DNA from 3 places in the Mesobacillus sp. LC4 genome. Region 1 is predicted to be linked to each of the others. Evidence: riboswitches for the same ligand, from Rfam matches in the RefSeq annotation. Region 1 holds a riboswitch; each other region holds the start of a gene.
What was found. Region 1 has a riboswitch for cyclic di-GMP ahead of AB5I83_RS10680 (LPXTG cell wall anchor domain-containing protein). Riboswitches for the same ligand answer to the same signal wherever they lie in the genome.

Region 1 (7,606 bases):
AGCTGCCATTAGAAGGAAACCTACAATATAGAACATCATTTTGCTGCTTTCACCTGTTTTTGGAAGTACGTTTCCGTACCAGTCTTGCTTAACATCCCCTGAAGAATTGTTATCATTATTTTCCGTTTTCCCAGCTCCATCATCCTCATCAACATCAGTCTCATTGTCAACTTCGGTTTCGTCGTCAACATCTGCTTCATTATCAGTACCGAGGACCGCTTCATCAATTTCCAAATGAATAACCTGGTCTTCTAATTCAAAAGAGAGCATGCTTAGCGCAATGAATTTAGTCGTTCCATCTTCAAACTCAAACTCTATTCCCTTAATATCTGTAACATCTAGACTGTTGGCCAAAATTAGTTTCCAGAGGTTGTTAATCTTGATAAGCTCAAGCTTCTCGCCGCCATCAATTAACAAAGTCAAGTTGACAACTGTTTCAATATCCAGATTAAAAGTGATATACAGTTCTTTGACTATTTCAATAACATCCGGTGATTCTCCATCTTGATCGGAATCTTCGTCGTCATCTCCCGTTCCATCCCCTGGTTCTTCTGTGTTATCATCCTCAGGTAATGCGCAGTCCTCTATCCAATAATTAATGGATCCCTCCGCTTCTACTCCTACTCTAATGTCTTCGACGTCATAGAATCTTTCAGCACCTGATTCAAATACAACCTTAAATTCCGTGATATCATCCTTTGCAAATTCCCCATCATCTTTGAGTTTATATAGTGGTGAGTTACCCGGATTCGACATGACTTCCCATTCACCATTTAATTTAACAAAGACATTCTCAACTGGAGCAACGCAGTTTTTTAGATGAAGATGGATTTCCGTGCTTTTATTGCCATTCTCTTCACCATTATCATCGCCGTTGCCATCACCTGGTTCCTCCGTTCCATCGCCAGGGTTTTCTGTCCCATCTCCTGGGTCCTCTTCACCATCACCCGGTTCCTCCGTACCATCGCCAGGTTCTTCAGAATTGTCATCTTCTATAGAGCAGCCTTCAAGCCAATAGTTAATGGTTCCTTCCGCTTCTTTTCCTTCCCTAACCTCATCCATGGAATATTCTTGTTTAGTTCCTGACTCAAAAGTTAGCCTGAAAGCAGTAATATCATTCTTTACAAACTCACCACCATCTTTCAGTTTATACAGTGGCGAGTTACCCGGGTTCGACATATCTTCCCAACTTCCCTTTAACATGACCTCTACTTTTACCACATCTTCTGTGCAGTTTTTCAAATGCAGATGTATCTCTGTACTTTTATTGGCATTTGATTTAGTACCTTTTTCAGAATCCTTTTCTTCCTTGTTTGAATCACCATTTTCTTCTTGTGTAGATTCATCGTTTTCGTCTTGTGTAGATTCATCATTTTCGTCTTGAGTTGACTCATCGTCTTCTTCTTGAGATGGATCATTTTTTTCTTCTTGAGTTGATTCATCTTTTTCTTCTTTTGTTGTTTGACCGTTTTCTTCTTGAGTTGACTCATCGTTTTCTTCTTGAGCTGATTCATCGGTTTCTTCTTGAGTTGATTCATCATTTTCTTCTTGAGTTGATTCATCATTTTCTTCTTGAGTTGATTCATCATTTTCTTCTTGAGTTGACTCATCGGTTTCTTCTTCATTTGACTGATCGTTTTGTTGTTGAGTTGATTCTTTGGCTTCGATTTCAACTTTTGTGTTTCTTTCAGTATCCGACGCCGCATCTCCATTCTCATTTGCTAGTGCCGGTATTGTCAGTGAAAATAACATTAGGAATGCAATCGAGACTGCTGATAATTTTTTCATAAGAGTCTTTTTCATGTTCTCGTCCCCTTTTCTAGTGTTATTAAAAATTTGCGTAATAAAAGGCTGAATATTCAGATATTATTTGCGACATTTAGCCTCCTTCCCGATAAAATTCACCATTATAATTAGACAAAAAAAGCCGCCGGGAATTTACTTTTCCATGGCGGCTGGACGATCATAGCTGCACTTTTGCAACCTTAGACTCCTGGCTTTGCGTCCCAGCTTTTCAGCAGGTTTGCTATTAGCATGATTGGTGCTTTTTACTTATGTAAAATATTCCTCGGCTTCCTTGTCTTACATTCTAAGACTTACCACAGTTACCCAGCGACTTAAACATATAGTCCTATTAATTTAATTGGTAAATTTTTCTCCATTTTCATTAATTCACCTTGAAGAGGGATATATTTAGTATTTCACACTTATTCCAAAGAGCTTTCACTAAGATTTTTGACCTAATAAAAAGACAAAGGACCCAGAGTTATGCCCCTGAGTCCTTCAGTAATTTATAACGACATACGATAGATTTCCATTACATCGTCTTTATTCAATTTTGCAAAGTTGCCGAATTCCCCATTGACCATAGCTTTGTCAGCCATTACTTCAAGCTTGCTGTCATCAATGTCATAGTCAGCAAGGCGTGACGGTGCGCCAATGCTGTTCCAGAATTCACGCAGCTTTTCGATTCCTTCTAATCCTGCTTCTTCGTCGGTCTTGCCTTCTGGATTCACGCCGAAGACCCTGACAGCCATTTTCTTGAAACGTTCCGGTTTTATCTTAAGGTTATGCTTCATCCAGTTCGGGAACAGAATCGCCAGACCGCCTCCGTGAGGGATATCATAAACGGCTGATACAGCGTGTTCGATATTATGCGTCGCCCAATCTCCTCGGTATCCCATATTTAGGATTCCATTCAATGCCATCGTTCCTGAGTAAAGGATCGTTGCGCGGTATTCATAGTTTTCCAAATCTGCAAGCAGCTTTGGAGCTGTTTCCATCACTGTTAAAAGCAAGGATTCACACATGCGGTCCTGGAACTCAGTGTTTTCGGTCAAGTGGAAATAGTGTTCGAATACATGTGACATCATGTCCACAATTCCATAAATCGTCTGATCTTTCGGAACGGTGTAAGTGTTCACGGGATCAAGGATCGAGAATTTCGGGAATGTGACCGGGCTTCCCCAGCCATACTTTTCATTCGTTTCCCAGTTGGTGATAACAGAACCTGCATTCATTTCAGAGCCAGTGGCTGCCAAAGTTAGTACTGTGCCAAAAGGAAGAGCTTCTGCTGCAAAAGCCTTCTTTGTGACAAGATCCCACGCATCTCCATCATATTTTGCACCTGCAGCGATTGCTTTTGTGCAGTCAATGACACTGCCGCCGCCTACTGCAAGCAAAAATTCGATTCCTTCATCTTTGCAAATTTTCACGCCTTTATGCACAGTCGACAGACGAGGGTTTGGTTCCACACCTGAAAGTTCGTGTACTTCTGCCCCAACCTCTTTTAGGGTGTCCATGACAGAATCATAAAGACCATTGCGTTTGATGCTGCCACCGCCATAAACCAGCAGGACTTTTTTACTGTATTGAGGAACTTCGTTTTTCAATTCCTCGAGCTGGCCTTTGCCAAATATCAGTTTCGTTGGATTGTAAAAAGTAAAGTTATCCATTTAAATCACCTTCCTCTAGGGATAATTATGTTCTTTTTCTAAAAGCATTGCAAAAAATACACTTCTTAATGTGCTCCAATATGCTGCGAAATGTTACAAACTTTTTCTCGAGGGTAGGTAATAAATAGATGACGAATGAATAATTCATTTCGTGCTGAAACAATCTATAAAAGAACAAATTTAATTTTAAGGGAGGAAACATCCATGAGCGGTATTCAACGTGCAGCACTAGTACTTACCATTATCGGGGCCATCAACTGGGGCTTAGTAGGATTCTTCCAATTTGACCTTGTTGCAGCTATTTTCGGCGGACAGGATTCAGCATTGGCTCGAATCATCTATGGATTAGTCGGTCTTGCCGGTCTTATAAACATCGGACTTCTATTCGCACCAAGCGAAAGAGAAGAAAGAGCAGCAGAACCAAGAGCTACTCGATAATTGAACTTCACAAGAAAACCCGCCAAGGAAGGCGGGTTTTTCTCATGCTTATGATAATACTTTCTTGATTCTTTGTATGGCCCAATCCAGTTCTTCCTGGCTGATGACAAGCGGCGGAGCGAAACGGATGACCGTATCATGCGTTTCTTTGCAGAGCAGCCCTTCCTCTTTCAGCTCTTCACAATACTTGCGTGCAGGTTCTGTTAACTCGACACCAATGAACAAGCCGCGGCCGCGGATATCCTTGATGATAGGATTGTCGATTTCACGGAGCTTGCTAATGAAATAGTCACCCAGTTCAAGGGAACGATCAGCAAGCTTCTCATCGATCAAAACATCAAGGGACGCGATGGAAACTGCGCAGGCCATTGGATTGCCGCCGAAAGTGGATCCGTGGGAGCCTGGGTTGAATACTCCCAGTACATCATTGTCGGCAACGACACATGAGATCGGGAACACCCCACCGCCAAGTGCCTTTCCAAGGATGTACATATCAGGCTCGATACCCTCCCATTCACATGCGAACATTTTTCCGGACCTCGCAAGACCAGCCTGGATTTCATCTGCAATGAACAGGACATTGTTTTCTTTACATGCCTCGAACGCAGCTTTCATGAAACCCTCTGGCGGAATGACGATTCCTGCTTCACCTTGAATCGGTTCAATCAGAAACGCTGCAGTGTTAGGAGTGATCGCTTCTTTCAGTGCCACAAGGTCACCATAAGGAATCAGTTTGATCCCTGGAAGCATCGGGCCGAAGCCTCGTTTGTATTCTTCTTCAGATGATAAGGAGACCGCCGTCATTGTGCGGCCATGGAAGTTCCCGATACATGCGATGATTTCAGCCTGATTGTCCGCAACGCCTTTGACATCATAAGCCCAGCGGCGAGCTGTTTTAATAGCCGTTTCAACCGCTTCAGCACCCGTGTTCATCGGCAAGGCCATTTCTTTATTCGTTAACTTGCAAATCTTTTCATACCATGGTCCAAGCTGGTCATTGTGGAATGCTCTTGAAGTTAGCGTAACACGGTCAGCCTGGTCTTTAAGCGCCTGGATGACCTTCGGATGGCGGTGCCCCTGATTGACAGCTGAATACGCACTCAGCATGTCCATATATTTGTTGCCTTCAGGATCCTCTACCCAAACTCCTTCTGCCTTTGAAATGACGATTGGCAGCGGATGATAGTTATTCGCACCATACTTTTGAGTCTGCTCGATCAGCGAGCTAGTTTTTGTTGTTGTCATGAACCTTCCTCCGTTCCAATGAAAAAATTGGTTAGACAATCATATTGTAACCTGTAAGCTCTTTCATTTTAACCCCCTAAAAAAGAATGCTAGAAAGTTTCCTTGATTTTCCCAGTATGTAAATCCAATGATGGACACTTTTTCCCTTTCATAAACGATTTCTATCCGTCATGGCATCAATAAGCTTTTTTGATGCTTTGTTTTCTCAGTCGCTGGTGTTTCGGAGCTCCAATCGGCTTTATTGGTGCTCTGTTTTCCCAGTTACTGGTGTTCCGGTGCTCCAATCGGCTTTATTGGTGCACTGTTTTCCCAATTACTGGTGTTTTGATGCCCCAATCGGCTTTATTGGTGCTCTGTTTTCCCAGTTACTGGTGTTTCGGTGCTCCAATCGACTTTATTGGTGCTCTGTTTTCCCAGTTACTGGTGTTTTGGTGCTCCAATCGGCTTTATTGGTGCACTGTTTTCCCAGTTACTGGTGTTCCGGTGCTCCAATCGGCTTTATTGGTGCTCTGTTTTCCCAGTTACTGGTGTTTCGGTGCTCCAATCCACTTTATTGGTGCTCTGTTTTCCCAGTTACTGGTGTTTTGGTGCTCCAATCGGCTTTATTGGTGCTCTGTTTTCCCAGTTACTGGTGTTTCGGTGCTCCAATCGACTTTATTGGTGCACTGTTTTCCCAGTTACTGGTTTTCCGGTGCTCCAATCGGCTTTATTGGTGCTCTGTTTTCCCAGTTACTGGTGTTTTGGTGCTCCAATCGGCTCCCACTTTCTTCGTTTCATCAATGATTTCTGTCCGTCTCAACCATTGGTGTCTGTCAGACTAAAATAAAAAAACCGGACAAAATTGTCCGGTTTCGCCTGTAAAGCTTATTTTTTAGCCATATCTGACTGGTTAATCCACTCTTGAAGCTTATCCTTCAAAGTGTTGAAACCTTGAGCTGAGTCGTCCTGGTGCTGAACTACAGCTGCTGGACGCTTGCTGCGTGGCTTTTTAGCGCGTTGTGGTTGTTCTGGTGCTTCTTCAGTTGCACGGATTGATAAGCCGATTTTTCCAGCAGCTTCATCAATTGACAAAACTTTCACTTTCACTTCATCGCCAACTGTAAGGTGCTCGTTCACGTCCTTAACATAACCGTGTGTGATTTCTGAAATATGCACAAGACCTTGTGTATTTTCATCTAATGCTACGAAAGCGCCGTATGGCTGGATTCCTGTTACTTTACCTGTTAAAACGCTGCCTACTTGAATATTTTCTGACATGGAAACACTCCTAAATATTGTTTTATTTTATCCCATTAATACGCAATTAAAAATTATATCATATTCTGTAGCATTTATCAAAAGGAATAAGATAATTCTATATGAGTGTTTCCATTATTGTAATGGCAAAAACTGGACTTTCCAGAATCCGTCCTCCTGAACCATCTGGAAAACTGGTGCATCACTACGGTCATTGAAATGGAGCTGAACCCCGATGACTTTTTCCGGATCTTCGTTTGTGTAGTAAAGCGTAGCATACTTATATCCTTCTAAAATGATGCTAATGTCCATCTCTGCAGCCTTCATCTCCTCAATATACTGATCTTTTGGAGGCTGGCCGCCATTCTTGCTGTACAGGGCATATTTGGTTTCGTAATCCCCCGTTTGATCTGCATGGAAGTACATCTGCATTATTTCAAACGGCCCGTAATCTCTTAGGATATTGAAGTTCTTCTTGGCGGCGAATTCTTTATAGCTCGAAAGCAGTGAATCCGGTAGCGGAAGCACTTTCCTGCCAATGATATCTTCTCGTTTCAAATGGGTTGGAAACTCCAAATAACTCGGATCAAGCCTTTCCACATCATCCGGTTTTAAAAAGTTATTGCTTTCCATTTTTTTATACATGTTTTGCACCGTTGCAGCTGTCTGGGTATCAGGATAGGTTTCCATCAAATACAAGTATGCTTTCTTCACTTCATCTTTTAACTCGTTATTCTTGTTATAAATATGCTCACTCACAAGGAAGAGAGCAAATAGCGACTTTACGTCATTATTCATAGTTTCTTTGATGGTCTCATCCTTCACCGTTGCAATCGATGTTTCGAGCTTTACCAGCAAATCTGCCAGGCCCTCAAAAGAAATGACCTCTCCGTTACGATCCTGGACTCGGTTGCTTCTAAGTTCCAAATACTTAATAAAATCTTCATTCACCGATCCGCGAAGGCGGTCTGCAAGGCCGCTGAAATTCACATACGGAACAATGCTGCCTTCCTCTTCCCTAAAAGCATACCCATTTACAACAGCCTTTGTTGACATCTCTTTTAGAGCTGTGGAAGAAAGCCCTGCTCCGCCAGCATTCATCTTTTTGACAACCTCAACGGCATTTTCATTTTCAATGGCTTTATTTATGTCATCTTCGTAATAGGTCATCGATAGATAATAGGCCCCCAAAAAGGACTCCAGTTGGTTAAGGAGAGTGAACTCAGGGCCGT
Region 2 (7,606 bases), on a different contig from region 1:
GTTGTGATTAAAATGCGAAAAATCAATGGGGAAAACGTGAGAAGTACATTGTTTTTATGAATATTTTGTGACAGATTTCTGGCACCGTAAATATGCCAGGTCACAGTGCATGGGGGAGTGACTATGTATTTTGTCGGCTCAAAAAAAGATAAGCGGTAATATCGTGAAATATTTGGTCTAAAGAGCGATTTTAATTTGTATTTTAGTATATAAGCTTACTGTTTATTCCTGCTTTGAAACTTCATGAAATCCACATAATAAGCAAAGTCCTCTTTGCTTATTCCATTTTTTATGGCTTCATCAACGAGTCCAGCCCATTCCTCATCAACAGGCTTCAGGAAAGCTTTCGTATTTTGTTGTCCCATCAAATACTCAACACTTGTATCTAGATTGTCTGCGAGCCGGGAAAGCACCTGAAGTGAGGGATTACCCTGTATTCCCCTTTCAATGTAACTGAGATAGGATTTGGATACATTCGCTTTTTCAGAGAGCTCACTAATTGAATACTTCTTCTTCAGCCTTAAGTTTTTAATTTTTTCGCCAACCGTCATATGGCAATCTCCTTTAAATTCATCTATTAATTCATTATAACGAACAAATTAGTTCTTTTAAAAATACAAGAAACTGAGATAAACAGAGTATTTTCTTAAAAAAGAACGATTTTTGTTCTTTTTTAAGAAAATTCGCCATATTTTAGACTTTTTCAAGATTGGTACAAATGAACTATACTTCAGTGGAATGAGGTAGTAAGCCACTTAAAAAGGAGGCAGGATGTCGTGTACAGAAAGAATTGTGATCGTTGCAATCGTCCTTCGTTTAGCAGCAGTGAGGCAGGAGAATGGATCTGCCCGATTTGCGGGAATGATTTAACGAGATATCCATTTTTTAATGCCATCAGTCTTGAAAAAGTGGCCATTATGTCGGACTGGAAAAAGCAAAAGTACAAAAAAATGGCCAACCCTTGAGTTTATGGGGGTAAAAAATTAAAAAGAGTTCAACAATTAGAGATATTATTTGACAAAAAATCTTATCTAAATCATTGTAATTTTCAGAAAAATACTCTTTCTTGCTATGATTTTGTAATCATTTGGAAGAAAAAAGAAAAAAACCTTCTATTGCAGGCGACAAATACTTACATGTTAAATATATAGAACACGGTACAATGACATTGGGACTTAAAAGTGAGTAAAAAGGTACAGAAAAAGGCAAACTTGTTGAAAAACTAGGACGCAAAGTCACGGATCTAAGGTGCAATGTACTATGATGGCCGGGCTGCCTGGAATACTAACTGTATTTTGGGGGGAAGAACTTGATTAAAGAGCAGGTAGTTTTCGAAGAACTGGATACAGAATGGATGCAGCTTATAATGGAAGCATTAGAAATGGGAATTAACAAAGAAGAAATCAGGGAGTTTTTAACGCAGACGAAAAATAGCTGAGGAATTTATACATAGAGATTAGAAGTGCAATCGGGCAGCTCTTATGGAGGTGCTTTTTATTTTGCACAAAAAAGGACAGCCATCTAAGCTGTCCTGGATATCATTTATTATGAAGTCGCCATTTATTGAATTCAAGAAATTCCTTGAATTGATCCTTTGTGATCCCCGAATCCATTGCTTCTTTTACAAGATTGACCCAATCTGAATCCATGTTTTCTTTATCGGGTTGTTCATGAATGAGATGGTCCACTGGCACATTCAGTACTCCAGCGATCTTTTCTAAGAATTGTATTGAAGGATTTGTCTGAAGATTTCGCTCGAGTGAGCTCAAATATGATTTTGCCACGCCAGCTTGTTCTGCCAATTCGGATAAGGACATTCGTTTCTCTTGTCGAAGTTTTTTGACGCGTTCACCAATCACTGTTATCCACACACCTTATCAATTTATAGTTATATCATAACAAATCTGATAAAATAGTTCCATATTAAGAACACCTTATAGAACAATTATAACCAACACCAAGATTTTTTGGTTCACTTTTAGAAAAAAACTTATTGGGAAAAAACTCGCAGCTTTTATATCGGCGATTGTATTTGAAGTTGTAGATGATTTTATGAAGTTTTTTTGAAAAAGACAAACACGATTGTCTATTGTATTCAAACGGACTTAAAAAAGGTAAAATGGTAGCAATCAGACAAGGTACGGTGATGTATTATGCAAAAAAAATATTTATTAATCTATGAAGAAATTGCGAAACAGATCCAGGAAGGAAATTATCCAGCAAAAACGATTTTGCCATCTGAAAATGAATTTGCGGATATGTATCAAACCTCGAGGGAAACCATCCGCAAAGCACTGAATCTGCTTGCCCAAAATGGCTTCATCCAAAAAATCCGCGGCAAAGGTTCACTTGTCCTCGATTTGAAACGGCATCAGTTTCCGATCACCGGATTGATTAGTTTTAAAGAACTGGCAGAGAATATGGGTGGAAAGGCGAAAACGACAGTGGAGGATTTCACTCTCGAGCTGGCCGGCCAGGAAATCGCCAGGGAATTGAATGTTGGTAATGATGAAAAGGTCTGGAAGGTAAAAAGAGTCCGGCATATTGATGAAGAACGAGTGATCCTCGATAAGGATTATCTGGTAGAAAGGCATGTGCTAGGACTGTCCCGCCAGAAATGCGAGAACTCGATATTCGAGTATATTGAAGGGCAGCTTGAGAAGAAAATCAGTTTTGCGAAGAAAGAATTCACAGTGGAGGAACCAAGCGCAGAGGACCGAGAGCTACTTGACATGGAAGGGTTCCATGCAATCGTCATCGTGAAAAATTATATTCATTTTGATGATGCCACCCTATTCCAATATACTGAGTCCAGGCACCGCCCTGACAAGTTCCGATTCGTGGACTTTGCAAGACGTATGGATACACAGTCTATATAAAAAAGAAGCTGCCATTATGGATGCCGGATGAACCAGGCAATATCATGGCAGCTTTTATTTATTTAATTTCCGCCCGTTGCTCATCAAAAGACGCCTCGTTTTTCTGATGAAATACTCCAGTTCCAGGAAGACTCTATGCTCTTCCGGTTTAATGCTTCGGATACTTCCCGACGAGATGGATGGCACTGATGATCCTTTTATTGATCCAGGATCTGTTCTCTTGGGTATTAAGCTGCTCATAGACCATCTTTCGGCCGTCTTCTGTCGTGACATAGTGACTTGGAAGAGTGTTCAGGCTGATGGCGATGATGTCGTTCCGGCATTTCTGGCAACTGCAGAAAGTCTGGTAATCCGGGCTCAGCATCAGCACATTGACAAGAGTCGAAACGACCTCTTCCATTACGTTGACATAACTAAAATTCATGATGCCTCTCTCCCTATTGATGTCCTAAGTTAAATTATAGTTGAATGACGGAAATATAAAATGTTTTTTTTATCATCGTTATAAGATGGGTCTAATTACATGTGTTTATACAAAAATATGGAAGTGTCAACAAGATGTTTCATCAGGAGCAGACAGGGAATTTTAATTAGGGGTAGAATTTTACACACAAAAGGAGATGTTGATTCTATGGGTAAAAAAATTGCCTGTTTAATAACCGATCTATTTGAAGATGTGGAATATCTAGAGCCTTCACGCGCTTTTACAGAAGCTGGGCATGAAGTTATGACAATCGAAAAAGAAAAAGGCAAGACAGTAAAAGGCAAGCAAGGCAAAGCAGAGGTCAAGATTGACGAAAGCATCGACAACGTCAAGCCGGAAGATTTCGATGCACTATTCATCCCTGGTGGGTTCTCACCTGACCAGCTGCGCGGGGATGATCGATTCGTGCAATTCGCCAAGTACTTCATGGATGAGAAGAAACCGGTATTCGCGATTTGCCATGGTCCACAACTATTGTTGACAGCCAAGACGCTCGAAGGCCGAAGCGCAACCGGATACAAATCCATCCGCGTCGACATGGAATATGCCGGAGCGAAATACATGGACAAGGAAGTCGTCGTCTGCTGCAACCAGCTTGTCACAAGCAGAGAACCGAAAGATATTCCGGCGTTCAACCGCGAATCACTTAAAGTGCTGGAAAAATAAAAGTAAGAACCCTTTTGCTGAGGCAGAAGGGTTTTTTACTGTGTGTGCAAACTGGGAAAAAACGAGTGGAATCTCCAATTCGCTATAAAATCGAGAAACTCGCTATAAAAATGGAAAAGTCGCTATATAAACAAGAAACTCGCTATATAAATGAAAAACTCGCTATATAAAAGAAAAACTCGCTATAAAATCAAATACTAGCTGAAAAATCTTTTCGGAGATTTGATTAAGAATCTATTACCCATAAAATAATCGAATGAAAATGGCTGTTTTTCTTTTACCTTGTGATGAACTGGTTCATTTTGAGAAATTTTACGTATAAGATAATATAGAGGATGAAATGAATCAGGGAGATGAAGGAATGATTGTTTTAAAGTCGGCACGAGAGATTGAAAATATGAAGGAAGCTGGAAAATTGCTTGCTTCTGTTCATAAAGAGCTGCGCAAAATGATTAAGCCTGGGGTTACGACCTGGGAAATTGATGAGTTTGTGGAGGCGTATTTGAAAAAGAATGGGGCGACTCCGCAGCAAAAAGGCTACCGGAACTATCAATATGCAACGTGCGCAAGCATCAATGATGAGGTTTGCCACGGTTTTCCCCGAAAAGAGGCTCTCAAGGATGGCGACATTGTGACGATCGACATGGTCGTCAACCTGAACGGGGCTCTTGCCGATTCCGCCTGGAGCTATGCAGTCGGCGATATCAGCGAGCAGTCGCAAAAGCTTATGGAAGTGACAAAAGAGGCATTATATCGTGGCATTGCCGCGTCAGTGCCGGGCAACCGTGTTGGGGATATCGGCCATGCGATCCAGTCCTATGTGGAAGGCGAGGGATTTTCGGTTGTACGTGAATTCATCGGACATGGAATCGGTTCTGTAATCCATGAAAAGCCGGATATTCCGCACTATGGGCTGCCTGGAAAAGGGCCGCGGCTCAAGGAGGGCATGGTGTTCACGATTGAACCAATGGTCAATATCGGAGAGTGGAAAACGAAGATGGATGACAATGGCTGGACTGCAAGAACGGTCGACGGCAAACTGTCTGCCCAGTATGAGCACACGATTGCGATCACAAAGGATGGTCCCGTCATTTTAACAGAACAGGATTAATAACTGCATCGGATGAATAAAAGGTTGGTTGTATTAATAAAAATGCTTCGTATCGAATCATAGTTAGTTACGATTCTGTCAGGACAGAATAAGCATCGGGCTGAACCAAAGTTTGGCCCGACTTTTTTATGCAAGGTGAAAAAAATTTTCATCTTCTGCAAATAAAGATGAAATTTTATTGGTAAGATAAAGTCGTCAGAAAAGGGGGAGGAAATATGGCCAGTGAACTAAATGGACAAAATGTGGTCGTGAAAATTAACGCTATCTACTCATCGCTTTCCTCCAAGGAGAAGGCGGTCGCAGATTACATATTGAAAAACACGCAGGAAATCATCCATCTTTCGATCACCGAGTTTGCGGAGCATGCTTCTGTTGCCGAAGCGACGATTTTCCGCTTTTGCAAAAGGCTTGGATTCAGAGGATATCAAGCTTTCAAAATCGCCCTGGCGAGTGAGCTTGTGGAACCGATCAAGAATATCCATGAAGAAATAAAGGAAGAAGATGAAGTCGTAACCCTTGCGCAAAAAGTGTTCGCCGGACATATTGAAGCGATGAAGGAAACGCTGAATCTATTGGATGCCAAAGTGCTTGAAAACATTATCGATGTTCTGGGAAAGGCTACAAGGATCGATTTTTACGGTTCGGGCGGATCATCGGCGATTGCGCTTGATGCTTACCATAAATTCCTGCGGACAGGCATTCATTGCAATGCCCATAGTGACGGTCATCAGCAAATCATTTCAGCAGCGCTGCTCGGTCCCGGGCAGGCAGCAATCGGTATTTCGCATAGCGGCAGTAATAAAGATGTCATAGAAGCGTTGAAAATTGCAAAAGCTAATGGGGCAGCGACCATCGCGATTACCGGACATTACAAATCACCGCTGTCGAAAGAAGCGGATTTCGTTCTCTATACCACATCACGTGAAACGCTATTCAGGTCCGAAGCCTTAGCTTCAAGGCTGGTCCAGCTTAGTCTAATTGACGTAATTCATGTTGCGGTATCTGTAACGAGACAGGAACAAACGCTAGGGAATCTGCAGAAGATAAGAGAAGCCATTTCGATTAAAAGATTTTAGTTTGTGAAAAATATTTTCATCTAATGGATATACATATGAAAAAATATTTGATACTATCATGTTATAACAAAGCTCTTTTCGTAAAAGTGTTTCTATTAGGTTTTGGAAACCTCCGAAAAGATGCTAACTAAAAGGAGTGCATCGAAGTGAAACTAGGAATGGTTGGCCTTGGTAAAATGGGCTATAACTTGGTATTGAATCTTATGGAAAACGGCCATGAAGTTGTGGCGAACGATATTAATGAAGAAGCAATGCAGAAAATCAAGACAGAGGGTGCCGAGATTGCAGCTGATTATCAGGCAATGGCGGACATGCTGCCAAAGCCGCGCGTGGTTTGGCTGATGATTCCTGCCGGAGAATTGATCGACCAGGTGATCGAGAAGTTCACACCATACTTGGAAGAAGGCGACATCCTGATTGATGGCGGAAACTCCAACTATAAAGATACGTTAAGACGTGCTGAAAAGCTGTCTGCAGCGGGCATCCACTTTATGGATGTGGGAACAAGCGGCGGAATGGAAGGCGCTCGCAATGGTGCCTGCACAATGATCGGCGGCGACGCAGAAGTTTTTGCTCATGTTGAGCCAATCTTCAAGGACATCTCAATCGAAAAAGGCTATCTTTACACAGGAAAGGTCGGAAGCGGCCACTTCTTGAAAATGGTGCACAACGGGATTGAGTACGGAATGATGCAGGCAATCGCTGAAGGCTTTGACATTCTGGAAAAAAGCCCATTCGATTATGACTACAAAGAAGTTTCACGTGTATGGAACCACGGCTCCGTCATCCGCAGCTGGCTGATGGAACTGATGGAAAATGCCTTCTCCAAAGAGCCTAAGCTTGAAAGCATCAAAGGCGTCATGCATTCATCAGGCGAAGGTAAATGGACAGTCGAAACAGCGCTGGACCTGCAAACAGCAGCACCAGTCATCGCACTGTCACTGATGATGCGTTACCGCTCACTTGAAGACGACACGTTCACAGGAAAAGTTGTCGCAGCATTGCGAAACGAATTCGGCGGACATGCTGTCGAAAAGAAATAAGACATGAATCCAGGTTCTCCTCGAATAGAGGGGGACCTTTTTTGTTTTGTATGGATTTATAAATACTTTAAATGTGGATAACTACATGCAGTTTTCTTAATCCAGCTCCAGCGCCTAGCCAGTTTTCATCCCGAGTATCTTCTTCGAGTATCTTGCGAGAAGCGTTAGCTTTGAGCAGCTCGAGACGTTTCGGTCCTGTCAATGAAGTCAAAGAGAGACTTCACTGTCAGGCCCTCCAACGCTTGTCGGGGCTGAACAAGGCGCTTGCGCTTTTTGTTCTTGTTCATAAAATTATCCTTTTTTGCAAGATGGCTACATTGCTTTTTCCGTTATAGTGGAAGTGAATA
Region 3 (7,606 bases), on a different contig from region 1:
GACAGGATTTTAGAGTTAGGATGTGGGGCAGGTTATGCAATTAAATTAATTTTTGAAAAGGATTTAGCTGAAGAAATAGTTGGCTTGGACATCTCTCCAACAATCATTCGATCAGCAAGAAGGAGAAATAAAAAGGCAATAAACGAAAAAAAAGTAAAACTAGTACAAGCAGATTTCAAAAACTTGCCCTTTCAAAATGAAAATTTTAATACAGTCCTCAGTATCCAAACAATTTATTTTTGGACTGATATAACTGCGACATTATCAGAAATATATAGGATACTAAAACCAAAAGGAAATATAATCCTTGCTTTTTCTGACGGTAAAGAAGAGGAGACCTGGGAAGGAATAAGAAGTATTACTGAAAATAAACTAATACCGTCTATGAAGAATGCAGGATTTAGTGACGTATCTTTTATCAGAGGTCCAGATTCAAGAGGGTATCATACTGTTGCTGTTACAGGAAGCAAGGATTCAATGAAACTTTCGTAATGTTCTGTTCCTATATAGCGATGGTAGGGGGACGAAGGCATAATTTTTCCTTTAGATGAGTTTGTTCAAATATAAGGCAGGGAGTTTAAAAGGACCTAAATAAGGTACACAGAGATTCTTCCTTTGGCCATCTGTTCATGTTATTTCTAATGAAACAGTATTAGCTATTACGCAGCAAATAAATTTTATAAAATCAGCCTATCGTTAAACCAGTATGTTATACTAGAAACAAACCTTTTATCTTTAAATCTTTTTACATTACCGGTTCCATCTCCCTGCTCAGATCTTGAGCGGGGTTTTTTATTGGAAATATATTTGGAAAAATAAAAAACAGGCCCTAAAAAGAGCCTGTTTGTAGAAACGATTTAAGATTAAGCTTTTTGAACGTTAGCAGCTTGAGCTCCACGAGCACCTTGCTCAACGTCAAATGTAACTTTTTGACCTTCGTCTAAAGATTTGAAACCTTCACTTTGGATAGCTGAGAAGTGTACGAATACGTCGTCTCCACCTTCGCGCTCGATGAATCCGAAGCCTTTTTCTGCATTAAACCATTTAACTGTACCTTGTTCCATTTTTGTTGCCTCCTAGTGCGTTATCGCACAACGTATTACTATCCTTGCCCAAAGTGATCATCAAGACGAAAAGTTGATACTTATACTATCCTTTACACCGAACAAAAATAATTCTTATTCATCATAACAGGGATCGAAAAATATAGCAAATCATCCCGGCCATAACTTGGAAAGAGTCTATTCTCGCTGACTATGAAGGTTGCTTTAATAACAAAGAAGTTATTATGTAAGTCCTTAACCCTAAGCTTTGTAACATCAAGTGGATAGGTCCCCGCGCAGCCCATTGTGAAGATTTTATGTTTGCTTCAGATGTTTTCATCATATAGAACAAACTGGTTGAGGATTTTATTAAAGAAATCAAAGGGAATCAATCCGAAGGTAGCGAATAGTTATATTTGCAACTTATTCCACCCTTAGATTCAGTGATTTATTAGATTCATAGTTTATTCTAATTAGGGGGCTGTATTCCAATAAAACGAAAGAAGTTGTTTTTAGTTTTCATATTTCTAATAGGTATAGTTAGCTTTGTGGTTTGGTATTCCGTACCCAAAGAAATCAATCAAGCATTTGACGGAATCGTTTACGGAGTTGGTAATAAAAGCAATCAATTAAATAAAGAAGTTACAATTACAATTAAAGGTAAATTGTATAGAAAAATTTTTAACCAAGATCGTTTTAAAGGAACCATAGATATAAAAGGAGAGTTGCCAAAAAATATTATCATTGATAAGAAGGAAGTAGAAGTTGTTTTTATTGAAAACGGCGGCTCTTTATCACTCGGGGATTCCCCCTACGGCTTTCTTTATATAAATAAGGATTTAAGTGAGCTAACTATTATCGTTTACGAACTGCTTGAGTCTGGAAGGGATAATGCCACATATGAATGGGACCCTAAAGGGGGGCTATTAATATCTGGACCTGCAACAAATAGAAAAGAAGCTTTAAACATATCAAACAAATTAATAGGAGAACTGCTTAAACCACTTGAATAGATGTATATTTGTAAAGTTTATATTTCAGCCAACGTGAGCGATCATCCAAGGAGGATTGGATCACCTTTGTTGAATTCCTTATTCAACAAACGGCTAAAAATATACGGAGGTATAGTTATGTGGGTAATATTTGGGGTTATTGCAATAGTAGCAACGCTTATCAATCTTTATATGTATACAGCAGGGAAGGATTATAAACTTGCGATGGCGATGGGGTTATCATTTACAGCATTAACACTTTGTGCAGATTACAGTTATGTATCTCGGTGGCTAAAAATAGAAGATTGGGCGGCATTAGCTGATGTAGTACCTGGTATGGCAAGGGCATTATGGTTTTTGACCATTGTTTCTATCTTACTAAATATAGCCCCAATATTTTTAGAACGAATACGCAGGAAACAATGACTTTTTTCCCTTTATTTCTATAATGTGCAGGCCTTTATGAATAACAAACGGTGTGTATATTCAATAACAAGGTATGCACATTGAAGTTGAAAATATTTTTGTATGCTCTCTTAAAAAACACTGCATACAATAACGTGTTTTCTTGTGGCATACAAAACGTGATCAAGCAATCCAGTGCATGTTATTTTTATCCTACTCAATAATGTGAACAAGACTCAATATTGTACTTTGTTTTTTGAAATAGTTCAAAAAATTCGATTCCAATTGATACTAGGACAGGATATACTCAAATTAAATAAAAAACTGATAAAGGCAAACTTGTTGAAAGGCAAGGACGCAAAGCCATGGGCCTGAGTGTAAAGAGATATTTCCTTTGCATATGGTTGCCAGGTTGCCAGACTCCTAAAATGGTGTCTTGGCCATAAAAAGGAGCGGAGAATATGAATATCAATAAATACCTCTTATTAAGTCTTATCTTATTTATGGGTTTTGGTCCTCTTCAAACCCTTTCTCAACCTATTAAAGCTCATGCTAACGCAGGAGTTCCCACGGCAACATGGCTTTGGAATACTTCAACGATTGCTACGCAAGGAAAAGAGATTCTTTCATTCGCAGGAAATAATCAAGTTCAGCAAATATACCTTCAAATTAATAAAAACATTCCTTTCGATACTTATAAATCATTTATTCAAAAAGCAACTGAAAAAGGCATAGAAATACACGCTTTAGATGGCTCGCCGCAATGGGTTTCCTCTAAAGGTTCTGCTTATTCTAAGGAATTCTTTAATTGGGTAGGAAACTACCAAAAATCAGCCTCACAGACACAAAGATTTACTGGTATTCATTTAGATATAGAGCCATATCTATATAGTGGTTGGAACTCAAAATTCAAGAATACTGTACTTGCATATCAAAATATTATCAATCATGCTGCTGTTACTTCAGAACAACTTGGACTTACATTTGGAATCGATATTCCTTTCTGGTTTGATGAAATTGCATATAGCAATACTTACGGGAAAGGTAATTTAGCTAGTTGGGCGATTAAGACAACAAGTTATACGACTATTATGGCATACCGCGATCAGGCTGCTGGAGGAAACGGAATTATTGAACTAGTGAGAAATGAAGTACAATATGCTTCCTCTCTTGGCAAACCCATTGTGATTGGAGTAGAAACTGGCAAATCAGAAGAAGCCAATCTTGTTAGTTTTTATGAAGAAGGTGCTGCTCATATGTATAGTCAGCTTTCTTTAGTGAAGAGTGCGTATCCACAACCGGATGTGACTTTTGCCATTCATTATTTACACAGTTGGATGAAAATGGCTCCTTAAGAACATTGGCAGAGTGAAAAAAAACTCCTTTAGAAAAACCCGCTAAATGCCTTATAAAGGTAGTTAGCGGGTTTTTAACCTGATTTTGAGTATTAACTGCAGAATTTCTTAAACACCAGCTAGTCGGTGAAGTTGTTTGGAACATATCAATGTTTATTCCAAGAATGATCATTCGCTTAATAAGTAACATTTGGTGAAGCGGTTAGTCAAACTTGAACTATGAGGGTGAATGTAAATAAAACAATAGATTTTATCCAAACGGATGCATGGGTTCAGGAAGAAGATGCGCCTTTTTTGAAAATCTTCTGGATCGAGGATTTTAATTGAAGAAGAAATCGTATTCATGTTATTAAATCAAGAGTAAGATAACACGACCTTAAATTAAAGGTATGAGACTATTTATTGTAGAACTTAAATAATAAAATCAAATTGCAAATAAATCAGACTGTAAAATACGTTTATATGAGGTGAAAATACTGAAAAGAAATAGGCTGATGAGGTCAAATTCGGATTATGTATTTTTAGGTGTATGTGGAGGAATCGCAGAGGCTCTTTTCATTTCATCCTTTATTGTGAGATTGGTATTTATATTCGTGCCAGTATCGCCAATACTCTATCTGATTTTAGGAGCACTTATGGAGAAAGACGATTTATTCTACGGAGATCGTGTAAGAAAGAAGAGCACTATTAAAACTGCATTGTTAGCATTTATTTTTACTGCTTTAGTATTTGTAATCTTTTTTTACATGGGTCTCCTTTAGGGAAGTAATTTTTGAATATAGTAAATATTCTTCAAAGAAGATGCAGGTTAGTGGAAAAAGAAATTATAAAAAGGGTCAGGCGAAAGGGGAAAATGAAAGATTTTAAGAAATGGAGTTACTTCTGGGTACTAATAGTTGGAATCTTGATAGGTTATATTGGAATTCCAATGCTCTCACGATTTAACTAAGAGGAAAATTAGTTTAACAAAAATCAGAAAAAAATTTTGGAATATTTATATTGATAAGGGAGGGATTCTATGGTGTTTGAAACACTAACAGGACAACTTACGGTTGTAATCACCCTTGCTTTTGGTTCATTGTTAATTGTTCTGTACCCTTTAATAAATAAGGAAAATAAATATTTTGCTTGGTTTAGTTTAATGATGGGCGTTATTGTGTTATTGCTTTTATTATGGTTCACATTTGGCAACGAGGTTATTAGATATCAAATACTAAGATATGGACTTCAATAAAAACCATCTAATCTACTTAGAGCGAGAGTTGAAGTTCAGGCTGCCGTTATTGGCGTTTTTTTATTTGACTAAGCTGCAGTTTTGTTGAACTAGAATTGACTTAACTATATTTTCACCGATAGAAATAATCAATAAATAAAGCTTTGGGATCTCCCAAAGCTTTATAGCGGTTTACTGCCTTATTTTTGTTTTTTTATTAGTACCATAAACACTATGATTAATGAAAAAGCTGTAAATGCTAAAAATGGTATGGTGATGAAATCTAGCCAGTTTATATATTGAGCGCTGCAAGGAACACCGCTGGAACAAGGTTTGATCTCTGCAAAACCAGGTACTTTTTGCTGTAGATAGTGGAATAATGAAACAAACCAACCGATGACTGCCATAGGCAAGACGAAACGCTTCACAGATGGATCATTTTGAAAGGTTCCTATTCCAAGTATTAAAACTAGTGGGTACATCAGAATCCGTTGATACCAGCAAAGCTCACAAGGAATGAAATCACGTATTTCACTAAAATATAGGCTGCCTAAGGTGGCAACGACTGATACGAGCCAAGCTAGATAAAGAGAGTACTTTCTTAAAATATCCATCCTTATTTATCCTCTAACGCCTGGTCAATGAGTAGTTTGATTTGTTCGTAATCAAATGGATCCTCGACCATCGTTCCATTGACCATAATACTTGGTGTAAGCTTTACTTCAAACTCCTCTACTAATTGTGAATCTTTATTAACTTCATCCATTTCAGTTTGATCGTTGATATCCGCCTCTAATTGTTCTACATCTATGTTGGGAATACCGGAGGCAATTTCTAATATCTTTTCCTTGGTAATCCAAAGATCATCATGGTTTTCTGCTGGTTGAGCCTTAAACATCTCTTTATTGAAAATCCAATAGCTTTCTGGATTTTGTTTGAAGACAGATTCCGCAGCAAGAGACCCTAACTTGGATTCCTCTCCGTGAAAAAGAACATTGATATAAGCAAACTTAACTTTTCCTGTTTCAACATAGTCCTTTACCAGTTGCGGATAGAAATTTTGACTCCATGCTTTACATGCAGGGCACTTAAAGTCCCCGAACTCTACAACCGTCACCGGTGCATCTGGGTCACCTAGTACAGGCTGTCCTTCAATTGACGGTTGCTTGTCAAAACTAACATTATTAGTAGTATCTGATTTCATATTATTCACTAGCACTAAAGCAATTAATAAGGCAAAAATAATGATGGTTATAACGACGGCCATCTTAAATGGTTTGTTTGTATTGCTGTTCATATTAACACCTCTTCAAAATTATATGGGAAAGATAGTTTTGTTTTATTGAAGACTGAGCACAAGAGATAAGTAGCCGGATATTACAAATAAGAAGCACATGAAAAACGAAATGATGATTGGAACTTTCCTGTTGAATGACAGAATGATGAGCGCCAAGAAAACAAAGGATAAAGCGAAAAAAGATAAGCTGATCCCGTTTACAGAGAATTGGACGACTAAATCAGGATCAATATTCCCTCTGAATATGGTTGAAAAAAGTCTTGAAGCTCCTTCAGTTTGAATAGTTAGTGCAATCTCATGAGGGGGCGACTGCTGACCCAGTGCTGCAGTGACAGAAAATATAAAAAGGATCACGATGCTTTCAGCTCTTGTCCATTGGATTGGATTATACGCTGAGTCCGCCAACAACTTTTTTCGAACGAGAAAACTGTTAATAAAGGCATAAGCCATTAAGGGCAGGATGAGCAAATGCTTTAGTAAGAGAGCTTGTCCATAAGAAATACTCCAGGAAGTTGGGTAATCCTTAAATTCCACGACGAACGACATCAGGATTAAGCCAGATAGTATTGTTACGGAAAAGCAAACCATAGCCAGTGGCCTGAACCACTTTAAAAATGATAACCAGTTCAATTGATTGGTTGAGAACCAGCTCACGACGATCAGAACACCTACCCAAACACTTACAGCGGTAAAGTGTGCCGAATGGGTCAGGAACCCTTTCCATTGATCAAGTGAGCTTGCATGACTCGACCATCCAAGGGCTAATATTAATAGGAAGGTAAAAGCCAGTCCAATTAAGGCATAGATTGTTTTTTTTCGATAATCAACCCAAACAATATAAATAAATAATAGATTAGCGAGAACAAAGGTAAGGATCCATGCTTTTCCGATTTCAAATGTGTAGAGGACGGATTGAAGCGTAGTTAAGAATCCTAGATCATGATATAAATGGAGAATTAGTGATAATACTGGCACAAAGGAAAATAAGGCTATACCCCCTGTTGCAGACATCATGATGCCCTTGGGTATCCGAATTTCCGGCTTGTACGAATTTGGTATTAAGCTGAAAACAAAGGCTCCCATAAGAAGGGAGAAGCATAGGTAAAGTAGTGTTTCACTGATAATGGTTAATGTGATCATGATTACTTCTTCCTTCTAAAAAAGATCAAGAATGTGCCTACAATGATAAGGATCAAAATGATCAATATTGTTATTAAAACAGAATCCGACAATGGTTCTTGCTGGTTTTCCGTTTTGTCAGATGAAGGCGGAGCAGGATTTGGGTCATCACCCAGTCCACT

Region 2: it holds a riboswitch for cyclic di-GMP, as region 1 does, so the genes downstream of both, AB5I83_RS11975 (anti-repressor SinI family protein) here and AB5I83_RS10680 (LPXTG cell wall anchor domain-containing protein) in region 1, are expected to answer to the same signal.
Region 3: it holds a riboswitch for cyclic di-GMP, as region 1 does, so the genes downstream of both, AB5I83_RS20035 (amidase) here and AB5I83_RS10680 (LPXTG cell wall anchor domain-containing protein) in region 1, are expected to answer to the same signal.

The regions. Positions count from the first base shown of each region.
Region 1 is NZ_JBGCUB010000002.1:875,776-883,381, reverse strand. It holds gene AB5I83_RS10680 (LPXTG cell wall anchor domain-containing protein) at 1-1,803, opposite strand, end outside; cyclic di-GMP riboswitch class I at 1,948-2,038, opposite strand; gene AB5I83_RS10675 (iron-containing alcohol dehydrogenase) at 2,292-3,455, opposite strand; gene AB5I83_RS10670 (DUF378 domain-containing protein) at 3,660-3,893, shown strand; gene AB5I83_RS10665 (ornithine--oxo-acid transaminase) at 3,942-5,138, opposite strand; gene yugI (S1 domain-containing post-transcriptional regulator GSP13) at 6,003-6,395, opposite strand; gene AB5I83_RS10655 (hypothetical protein) at 6,510-7,606, opposite strand, start outside.
Region 2 is NZ_JBGCUB010000003.1:220,015-227,620, reverse strand. It holds gene AB5I83_RS11980 (helix-turn-helix domain-containing protein) at 216-551, opposite strand; cyclic di-GMP riboswitch class I at 1,195-1,280, shown strand; gene AB5I83_RS11975 (anti-repressor SinI family protein) at 1,310-1,438, shown strand; gene AB5I83_RS11970 (helix-turn-helix domain-containing protein) at 1,539-1,859, opposite strand; gene treR (trehalose operon repressor) at 2,154-2,879, shown strand; gene AB5I83_RS11960 (late competence development ComFB family protein) at 3,028-3,303, opposite strand; gene AB5I83_RS11955 (type 1 glutamine amidotransferase domain-containing protein) at 3,511-4,029, shown strand; gene map (type I methionyl aminopeptidase) at 4,391-5,140, shown strand; gene AB5I83_RS11945 (MurR/RpiR family transcriptional regulator) at 5,356-6,216, shown strand; gene gnd (phosphogluconate dehydrogenase (NAD(+)-dependent, decarboxylating)) at 6,363-7,259, shown strand; gene AB5I83_RS11935 (hypothetical protein) at 7,327-7,470, opposite strand.
Region 3 is NZ_JBGCUB010000008.1:37,055-44,660, forward strand. It holds gene AB5I83_RS20015 (class I SAM-dependent methyltransferase) at 1-492, shown strand, start outside; gene cspC (cold shock protein CspC) at 864-1,064, opposite strand; gene AB5I83_RS20025 (hypothetical protein) at 1,592-2,056, shown strand; gene AB5I83_RS20030 (hypothetical protein) at 2,174-2,461, shown strand; cyclic di-GMP riboswitch class I at 2,763-2,860, shown strand; gene AB5I83_RS20035 (amidase) at 2,902-3,795, shown strand; gene AB5I83_RS20040 (PspC domain-containing protein) at 4,290-4,556, shown strand; gene AB5I83_RS20045 (hypothetical protein) at 4,814-5,029, shown strand; gene AB5I83_RS20050 (disulfide oxidoreductase) at 5,209-5,622, opposite strand; gene AB5I83_RS20055 (DsbA family protein) at 5,625-6,305, opposite strand; gene AB5I83_RS20060 (copper resistance D family protein) at 6,348-7,445, opposite strand; gene AB5I83_RS20065 (copper resistance CopC family protein) at 7,448-7,606, opposite strand, start outside.